Regions from separate parts of the Oceanobacillus sp. FSL K6-0127 genome, predicted to be linked through region 2. Evidence: riboswitches for the same ligand, from Rfam matches in the RefSeq annotation. Region 2 holds a riboswitch; each other region holds the start of a gene.
The links. Region 2 has a riboswitch for thiamine pyrophosphate ahead of MHH64_RS19765 (3-oxoacyl-ACP reductase). Riboswitches for the same ligand answer to the same signal wherever they lie in the genome.

Region 1 (3,284 bases), 970 kb from region 2:
AATCGTTGATAATATCGACAAATAGTACAGCAGTGTTATTTAATGATGTATCCATTTATGAGTCTCCTTTATTCGGTATGACTACTTAACAGTATTTCCTCTTTTGGATTGATTCAAACTTTAAAACAAAGTGTTGTGATAATATGAGTGATGTAAAATTTATGGAAGCGGCAATTGAAGAAGCCCAAAAAGCTTTAACATTAAATGAGGTTCCAATTGGTGCGGTTATCGTATATAACGATGAAATCATTGCAAGGGGCTATAACTTGCGAGAATCCTCGCAAACGACGCTTTCCCATGCTGAGCTTGTTGCCATTCAAGAGGCAAATGAAAAGATTGGAAGCTGGCGACTAGAGGATTGTACGCTCTACGTTACATTGGAGCCATGTCCGATGTGTGCAGGTGCTATTGTCCAATCGCGAATTAAACGTGTTGTATATGGAGCAACTGATCCGAAGGCAGGATGTGCGGGCACATTAATGAATTTATTGAATGAACCTCGCTTTAATCATCAGGTTGAATTAACGGCAGGTGTTTTACAAACAGAGTGTGCTGCATTACTAACGGATTTCTTTCGAGCACTTCGAAAAAGAAAAAAATAGTCGTAAACCGGGCGTATCCGCTTTTGATGTTGCATTTTGTCGATAATTTCGCTATAATGGTAAATACCGTGCTAGGTGGGGAGGTAGCGGTGCCCTGTACTCGCAATCCGCTATAGCGAGGCTGAATTCCCACTCTAGGTGTGGCGATTTTATGGTCTGCCTTAAGGGAGTGGTGTTGACGCCCGGGTCCTACGCAACAGGAACCCATGAACCCTGTCAGGTCCGGAAGGAAGCAGCAGTAAGTGGAATTTTCTGTGTGCCGTGGGGAAGCCTAGGCCGAGCCATGAACTTAAGTAACGCATAGGGTCGTCACATCGAAAGTGGGTGCACGGCTACATAATGCAATCAAACACTCTTTTAAACGCTATAAAGCATTTGAAAGAGTGTTTTTAAATTCACCTAGAAAAAATCTTTCTAAGCTGCATGCCATATGGATAAGAGTTGGATGTTGGGATTTTTTTCGTGTGAATTATTTTACTTTTATGAAAAAATGGAATAAGATAGAAATAGAATATAAAAAATCCACTAGGGGTGCCATTTGGCTGAGATAAGATTCATTTCTTGATCCCTTTGAACCTGAACTGGCTAGTACCAGCGTAGGGAAGTGGAGCTGGTGACGTATACATAATTCTGTAACTGTATATAAAACCACTCCATTTCGGGGTGGTTTTTTTGTTCTTCATTCTAAATTTATAGAAAGGAGATGTTTTGATGGATGTTATTGCAAAAATAAGAGAAGACTAGCCGTTTATTTTTAATATTACCAATGAAGCTGTAGTAGAAGTAGGCTATTAAACAAAATTAGGGGAGGAATTTTCTATGCGTTTTTCAGAGTTATTGCGAGAGGCTACGAAAGAGAGTTGGAAATTAAGTCTAAATCATCCGTTTGTACAGGGTATTGTAAGTGGTGATTTGCCACTGGAAACATTCAAAAATTATATTCTGCAGGATATCTATTATTTGAAGCATTACGGCAAGGTGCATGCTTTTGCGGCTGCACATTCAGATGATTTTCATGTTGCTGCTAAGCTGGCAGAAAAAGCAAAGAAAACAGCAGAAGCAGAGCTAACAGTGCATAAGGAGCATGCAGGGATTTTAAAGATTACCAATGCAGAAATTGAGAATTTTAAACCTGCACCAACTGCCTATGCTTATACATCGCATTTGTACCGTGCATCGTTGTCCGGAAGTTTAGCTCAAATTGTAGCTGCAATGCTACCATGTTACTGGTTATATGCTGATATTGGTTTGACTTACAAGGACGCAAAACCGAAAGAAGAAATTTACCAAAATTGGCTGAACACGTATGGTAGTGAGTGGTTCCAAGAGTCCACACAGGAAATGATTGACCTGCTCGATGGATTAGCGGAAAAGGCAAGTGAAACAGAAAAAGAGAAAATCAAAGAGCAGTTTATTCTTGCGAAAGAATATGAGCTCGCATTTTGGGAGATGTCCTATACATTTGAAACATGGCTTTCGGAAAAAGCAACGAATCCGGCATCTGTTTAAAATTATAAAAACCAGGGTGGCTGATGATATGCCATCCTGGTTTCTTAGTCCCATAGAACAAACAAATCTTCTCCACCTATAACGAAATGTGATAGTAACTCCAGATGAATGTTACAAAAAATATATTTAACCCTGTTTTGGTTCACATTCACCCCTAAAATCGGGTATAATTAGAAATAGATCATAGAGGGGAATCTGTATTATGAGCTATCAAGCTTTATATCGCGTTTGGCGTCCAAGAACTTTTGAGGATGTCGTAGGACAAACACATATTACGAGAACACTGCAGAATGCGATTGTACAAGATAAATTTTCGCATGCTTATTTATTCTCTGGGCCAAGAGGAACAGGGAAAACAAGTGCTGCCAAGATTTTTGCCCAAACAATTAACTGTGAGCATGCACCAGTCAAAGAACCATGTAATGAATGTGATGCATGTCGTGGCATTTTGGATGGCTCGATTTCAGATGTTATTGAAATTGATGCTGCATCCAATACGAGTGTCGATGATATTCGTGAAATCCGAGACAAGGTAAAGTATGCTTCAAGCGCAGTACCATATAAAGTGTACATCATTGATGAGGTACACATGATTTCAATTAATGCATTCAACGCATTACTAAAAACGTTAGAAGAACCACCAAAACATGTCGTCTTTATTTTGGCAACGACCGAGCCACATAAAATTCCATTAACGATCATTTCTAGGTGTCAGCGATTCGATTTTAAACCGATATCCAATCAGGCAATTGTAGATCGTATGCAAACGATTATGGAAGCAGAGAATATTTCTGTTTCGAAAGAGGCATTGGATACTGTTGCATTAGCAGCAGAAGGTGGAATGCGTGATGCGTTAAGTATTCTGGATCAAGCAATTTCCTATAGTGAGGACCAGGTAGAACTCGATGATGTGTTGGCTGTTACTGGTGGTGTTTCCCAGAAAGTGCTCACCGATATCGTAAAGGCCATGCATGAAAAAGATGTGGAACAGGCGTTACAGCTATTGGATGATTTGATCCAACGGGGGAAAGATCCTGGACGATTTGTATATGATCTGATTTATTTTATGCGTGATCTATTGCTTTTCAAAAGTGCTCCATCGCTAGAAGGATTGTTGGAGAGAGCAAGAGTGGATGATAACTTCCTTGCGCTTTCTGATTCTGTATCAACCTC
Region 2 (3,284 bases):
GGAAACGGATTTATCGTCGGCGCAACTGTAGGAACTGCAACGGCTTCAAAATCAGGTGAGTGAATTGAAACAGGCCGTTACCGATATTTTAGACTTGGCCAATGAACTGAAAGAGGGAACCATTGAAAAAATGTTATCGAAAAGTGACTTTAACGTTTCATTCATCCTTATCGGCTATAGTGAAAGATACTAACAAGTTGTATATAAATATCCACCACACGTTGTTTTAGAAGCTCATTAACCAAAACAAAACTCCCAAACAAACAGTTTCCCGAATAATAAAAAGCAAATAGGCCACAATAAACATGAAAATCAGAAAATGACTGTCATCACTAAAAGACATATGGAGGTGCAATACGGATCAAGCCATACCGTTGTCCAAATTGCAAAACAAATAAATCCCGCTTTAATCTCATTGAGCAAATCGCAATACCTGTTAAACTAGACGCAAAAACTGGAGAATTACTGGAAAGTTATACAGATGAGAGTACGGAAATGTTCCATCAGATGTATAAGGGGCCAAAATACCGTATTCAATGTGGGATATGTGGTTTGATAGAGAATGAAAATACATTTGAACAGTTTGCTAAATATGCAGGTTTTTAATGTTTGTATGTGTGTCTGCTGCGACCCTAATGATTTTTTGTTGTTGAGAAAACATTTATTTGAACAAACCTTTTAAGGAACCTAAACTCTGTTAATTAATGATCGATTATAAATATGAATCCATTATGATCAATAGTATAAATTGAATAAAAAAACAATCACGTTTTTATAGCAAAAAATCATAAAATTACGTTAACCATCCCTATTCCCTTGACATAAATTTCTAAAGATTATAACATATGGATATAACTTAATTATATGCACTAGGGGTGTTATTTAACTGAGATGAGTATTACTCAAACCCTTTGAACCTGAACTAGTTGAAACTAGCGTAGGAAAGTGTAAACTCTAAATACATACTTAAAGAACATTTATGCCTTATTCTTAATATGTAGTTATTTGTTTTTACGCAGCTTTCCTATGGGAAGGTTGCGTATTTTTTATTTTATCTATCATTTTTATGATGTAAGTTTCACGCTAAATTAATAGTATAGGAGTGGTTAGGATGATTAGAACAGTATTAGTAACAGGCAGCAGCAGAGGGTTAGGGGCAACTATTGCAAAGACATTGGCACAGCAAGGATTTCAAGTGGTTATCAACTACTATCAAAGCAAAGAAGCTGCTGAGAAGCTCGTTTCTGAGATTGGTGAAGAGAATGCTATTGCCATTCGGGCTGATGTAACAAATCGTAAAGAAGTAGATGAATTGATAAAAAAAGCAACGGAATATTTTGGCCAAATAGATGTTGTCGTCAATAATGCATTAATAGATTTCAAGTTTGATCCAACCAAACAAAAATCCTTCACAGAACTTACATGGGAAGATTATCAAAAACAACTGGATGGTACGTTAAAAGCAGCATTTAATGTCGTTCAAAGCGTCATCCCCCAATTTATTGAACGACAAAATGGAAGTATTATAAGCATTGGTACAAATTTATATCAAAATCCTGTTGTACCCTACCATGAATATACAACAGCAAAAGCTGGATTAATCGGTTTTACACGTAATATCGCTGCCGAATTAGGTGTATATGGCATAAAAGCGAATGTAGTTTCAGGTGGATTATTAAAAACAACTAACGCGAGTGCCGTTACAACACCAGAAGTATTCGATTTAATTGCTCAATCAACGCCATTGAAGAAAGTGACCACACCTCAAGATGTAGCCAATATGGTCGCTTATTTATCTTCAGAAAATGCTGACGGTATTACAGGGCAAAATTTCACAATAGACGGCGGTTTAACAATGAACTAATAGCTTAAAATACGATAGCTGATCCTTCAAAAACGGAATGTACAAGACAGTTAATAATGATGTATGTTGAGGTGTAAATAAATGACAAAAACGAAAGAAAGACAACTGCATTTAGGTGTTTTGCTGTATGGTTGCGGACACCATCAAGCTGCTTGGTTAATGCCTGACTCAAGCATTGAACATATTGGGGAGATTTCTTATTATCAATCTTTAGCACAGGTTGCGGAAAAAGGTTATTTTGATGCAGTATTTTTTGCTGATAATCAATCATTTCCGGCTAAACATGCCAGTGATATGCCAGCATTTTGGTTTGATCCAGTAGTCAATTTAACAGCTATTTCCCAAGTGACAAATCATGTTGGATTAGTTGCAACAATTTCAAGCACTTTTTCTAATCCTTTCACAGCTTCCCGGCAGCTCTTAAGCTTAGACCATATTACAAAAGGGCGTGTTGGCTGGAATCTCGTTACCTCCATGACTGATTTAGAGGCGTTGAATCATAGTATGGAAGAGCTGCCTCCTCGTGACAAACGTTATGAAAAGGCAGATGAATTCGCTGCTTTAATGAATAAGTTATTTATTTCATGGGATGATAATGCGTTTCTGCATCAGCGGGAAGAAAGAAAATTGATAAACCCATCAAACATTCAGCCTTTTCATCACGATGGTACGTATTTTAAAGTGCATGGCCCATCCACCACGCCAAAAAGTCCGCAAGGCAAGCCAGTATCCATGCAAGCGGGGGCATCTAAACAAGGCATTGCATTAGCCGCAAAATATGCCGATGCAGTCTATTCCGTGTCGTGGAACTTAAAGCAAGCAAAAAGTTTTCATAAAAAATTAGATGAACAAGTTAAACAAAGCGAAGACAGCAATAGACATATTAAAGTATTCCCAGGCCTAGTAACTTATGTAGGGCATACACGTGAAGAAGCTTTAGCCAAAAAAGCAGCTTTAGATGAGCAATTACCTATTGAAACAGCTTTAAAACAGTTGAGTTTCTTTATTCAGCAGGACTGTTCGAATTGGGAAATTGATAAAGCAGTCCCTCCATTACCTCCAGTAGAAGAATTTACTGGTCCAGTTGGACGTTACGAAACAATACTGGAAATTATCAATGATACCCAGCCTACAGTAAAAGAATTATTAGGTTATCTCAGTGCAGGCGGTGGACATCACACACTAATAGGTACACCCGAAGAAATTGTGGATCAAATGGAGGTCTGGTTTGAAGCTGGTGTTGCTGACGGATTTAATCTAATGCCTCCTACATTACCCGGCAGTTTAGAAGACTTTGTGGAACTGATTGTTCCTGAAATGCAAAGAAGAGGGATTTTCAGAAAGAATTATGAAAGTCATACCTTCCGTGAACATTTAGGGTTAAACAAATAATGAAAGTGCTGCACTATTATTTTGCCAT
Region 3 (3,284 bases), 1.5 Mb from region 2:
AGGTCGAATGAATACTTAATTGCCGCCGTGACAAAATCCTTTCCATTTTTAACAGCGTCATACAAAGACAAACCTTTACTTAAATAAGCAGTGATTGCTGCAGCGTACGTACAACCAGTTCCATGTGTGTTTTTAGTATCAATTCGCTCTGCTGAGAAGCTGTGTAAATTTGAGCCATCATAAAGGAAATCAATTGCTTCCCCTTCTCTGTGTCCACCTTTGATTAAGGCAGCACCAACACCGAATTCCTTCACAAGCAGTTCTGCAGCTTGTTTCATATCATCTGTTGTTTTAATCGTTTCTCCAATAAGAAATTCAGCTTCTGGAATATTCGGTGTTACAAGTGTTGTCAGGGGTAAAAGCTGTTTGCGTAAATAATCACGTGCCTCTTCTTCGATTAAAGCATCTCCGCTCGTTGCAACCATAACAGGGTCCAGGACATATGGAACTTGAAGTGCTGCTATTTTTTTCTGGATAACTTTCATCATCTCCTGATTGGCGATCATTCCAGTTTTCAGTGCGTGAATAGGCATATCAGAAATCACGGAGTCTAATTGCTGTTCAATTATTTCAATCGGTACATGGTGAACGGCTTGAACACCTGTTGTATTTTGAGCCACAACCGAAGTAATTACGGACATCCCATAGCTTTGCAGCTCTTGAAATGTTTTTAAATCAGCGTGGATACCTGCACCGCCACTTGGATCTGTACCGGCAATTGTAAGTGCACATGCTACTTGTTTCATTGGTTATACACCATCCTTTCAGAAGATACCTCACATATAAGTGTCGTTATTTCAAATCCTTTTATAAATCATGCAATTTAATTACGAATTAAACGTTTACTTGAAACCCTGGATACGATAAATAAGCCGATAATAGAACCAGTAATACTACTAACAAGAAATGGTGGGATAAAGGCGAATGCTCCGGCAGAACTTCCCATAAAAATGTAAGCAAATGGGACAGCGAAAAGTGCACCGAAAATCCCGCTTCCAACGCCTTCACCGATAGCGGCTAATGATTTCTTGCTGGATTTTTTATAAAGATAACCTGCTAAAAAGGCGCCAACCATCGCACCGGGAAATGCTAATAATGTCCCTAGCCCGAGCATATTGCGAAGCAAGCTAATCATAAAAGCGATAACGACAGCTGGACCTGGTCCAAGCGTAACAGCTGCCATGACATTAATTGCATGCTGGACAGGATAGGCTCTAGCAATTCCAGCGGGAAACCATAATAGTTGAGCGGTGATTGTCCCAATTGCAATAAATACTGCCATAGTAGTTAATAAACGTGTTCGATTCATCAAGTCCTCCATTTCTGGGGTATCACAAAAAGCAGTGATGTAAACCAGTACGCTTCTTTATAGCAATTGCTGCTTCCTGGATTTTGAAGTTTAGCTACGGACACGGAGCTAGAACTGGACGTAAAAAAGCTAGATCCATTAGGACCTAGCTTGATACGTGTGAAAAATAGTTTAGACATATGTCAGACTACTTCCCTCCGCTGGTATTAACCAGATCAGGTCCATAAGAGTCGGGAAATGATACACGCTTCCCTCTCAGCCCACGCTTTTTGGGCACCCCTAGTAGTTTAAATGCGATAGAATTGTAAATTCATCTCTAAGCTTAACAAATTTTTTAACTTTTGTCATTATTAACATGGAAAACATGGTATAACTAATGTAGTCTGCTAATTATATAGTAGAAGCGTTACGAAAAAAATGGTACATACTCTTGATTTAGCGGAACGTGATTGCACTTTTTATTGTGTAATGGGAGATAACAATGAATAAAAGGATACATATAAAAAAGTATTAAAGAAAGGCTGATAGAATGACAATTTTAACTATGAAAAACATAGAAAAACATGAAAAGGATACACAGCTATTTCCTGCTTTTAATTTAGAAATTGCTGAAGGGGAGCTTACTGCCATTTATTCAACGCTAAATGTTCGAAGCACGCTTTTAAATATGATTCTCGGAAAAATCCCCATTGTAAATGGGGAAATCCGTGTAAAGGAAGTAACTATTGCAGAAAACAAGCGAGGATTTTTACATCAAGTTGGTATTTGCTTTTTTGAAGATGGGATGTATGAGAGATTAACGGTTTCTGAGTATTTTCGATTTTTTTATGACTTATATGAAGTTAAACAAACGTTTGAACGAGTTATCCATCTAACACAGCTGGAAGGAAAGAAAAACAAGAGAATTAGAGATTTAACATTTTCGGAAATGAAACGTGTACAATATGGACGTTTATTGATTCAGGATCCTTCTTTATTTGTTTTTGAGGAGCCTGATTTGAATGTAGACATGGAGACAAAACGTGTATTTATTAATATTACAAGAAAGATACAAGAAGAAGATAAAAGTATACTTGTTCTAACTGGGAATATGGAAAGTGCCGTCACGGTTGCTGATCGTGTTTATCGATTGGATGAAGATGGTTTACGAATTATTGAGACGGAAACAGAGGAAGATACAGAGGAAAGAGATACAGAATTAATTCCAGCAGAAGAAACAGATAATGAAAAAGACACAAAGCCAATTCAATTGAATAAAATTCCAACGAAAGTTAACGATAAAATTGTTTTATTTGACCCCCCTGAGATTGATTATATTGAAAGCAATGATGGTCAAGCAAATATTTACATAAAAGGGGAAGCATTTCCAAGCTCACTCACCTTAACGAATTTAGAAGAGCGCCTGCAGCATTTTGGATTTTTCAGATGTCACCGCTCGTATATTGTAAATTTACAAAAGGTTCGTGAAGTGATCACATGGACTCGAAATAGTTATAGTTTGATTTTGGATGACAAGGAAAAGTCGCAGGTTCCGCTGTCTAAAACAAAAATGGCGGAATTAAAAGATCTACTCGGCCTTAAATAAGCTCCGTTCATCGAAAAAGTAGAAATATCAAGACTTGCAACTCGGATAATTGAGCGTTAAAAATGCGCCATTCACCTTGAAAAATACTCTTTTCATAGGAAATATGCTGATTTCCCTTCGCTTTCCATTTATTCTAGAGTCACAAACAAACGAGATCTACGGGGAGGAAGAATTTTGGAAAACATTATTGAAGTGAAATCATTAGCAAAGATTTTTGGTAATAAAGCTGCATTGGAAGATGTAAGCTTTCAAGTAAAAAAAGGAGAGACATTTGGATTTTTAGGACCGAGTGGTTCTGGAAAAACGACAACTATAAAAATATTAACTGGACAATTGATGCAAACATCTGGAGATGCGACCGTATTTAATTTGCCTGTTGCTTCATTAAAT

Region 1: linked by a shared signal. The riboswitch ahead of tenA (thiaminase II) and the one ahead of MHH64_RS19765 (3-oxoacyl-ACP reductase) in region 2 are both predicted to bind thiamine pyrophosphate.
Region 3: linked by a shared signal. The riboswitch ahead of thiW (energy coupling factor transporter S component ThiW) and the one ahead of MHH64_RS19765 (3-oxoacyl-ACP reductase) in region 2 are both predicted to bind thiamine pyrophosphate.

The regions. Positions count from the first base shown of each region.
Region 1 is NZ_CP150287.1:567,584-570,867, forward strand. It holds gene MHH64_RS02660 (isochorismatase family cysteine hydrolase) at 1-55, opposite strand, end outside; gene tadA (tRNA adenosine(34) deaminase TadA) at 144-602, shown strand; RNA gene ffs (signal recognition particle sRNA large type) at 669-934, shown strand; TPP riboswitch at 1,120-1,222, shown strand; gene tenA (thiaminase II) at 1,422-2,111, shown strand; gene dnaX (DNA polymerase III subunit gamma/tau) at 2,314-3,284, shown strand, end outside.
Region 2 is NZ_CP150287.1:4,044,370-4,047,653, forward strand. It holds gene MHH64_RS19755 (hypothetical protein) at 1-31, shown strand, start outside; gene MHH64_RS19760 (DNA alkylation repair protein) at 361-606, shown strand; TPP riboswitch at 862-961, shown strand; gene MHH64_RS19765 (3-oxoacyl-ACP reductase) at 1,112-1,864, shown strand; gene MHH64_RS19770 (LLM class flavin-dependent oxidoreductase) at 1,946-3,256, shown strand.
Region 3 is NZ_CP150287.1:1,135,663-1,138,946, forward strand. It holds gene thiD (bifunctional hydroxymethylpyrimidine kinase/phosphomethylpyrimidine kinase) at 1-746, opposite strand, end outside; gene thiW (energy coupling factor transporter S component ThiW) at 824-1,309, opposite strand; TPP riboswitch at 1,485-1,600, opposite strand; gene MHH64_RS05660 (LytTR family transcriptional regulator DNA-binding domain-containing protein) at 1,839-2,894, shown strand; gene MHH64_RS05665 (ABC transporter ATP-binding protein) at 3,069-3,284, shown strand, end outside.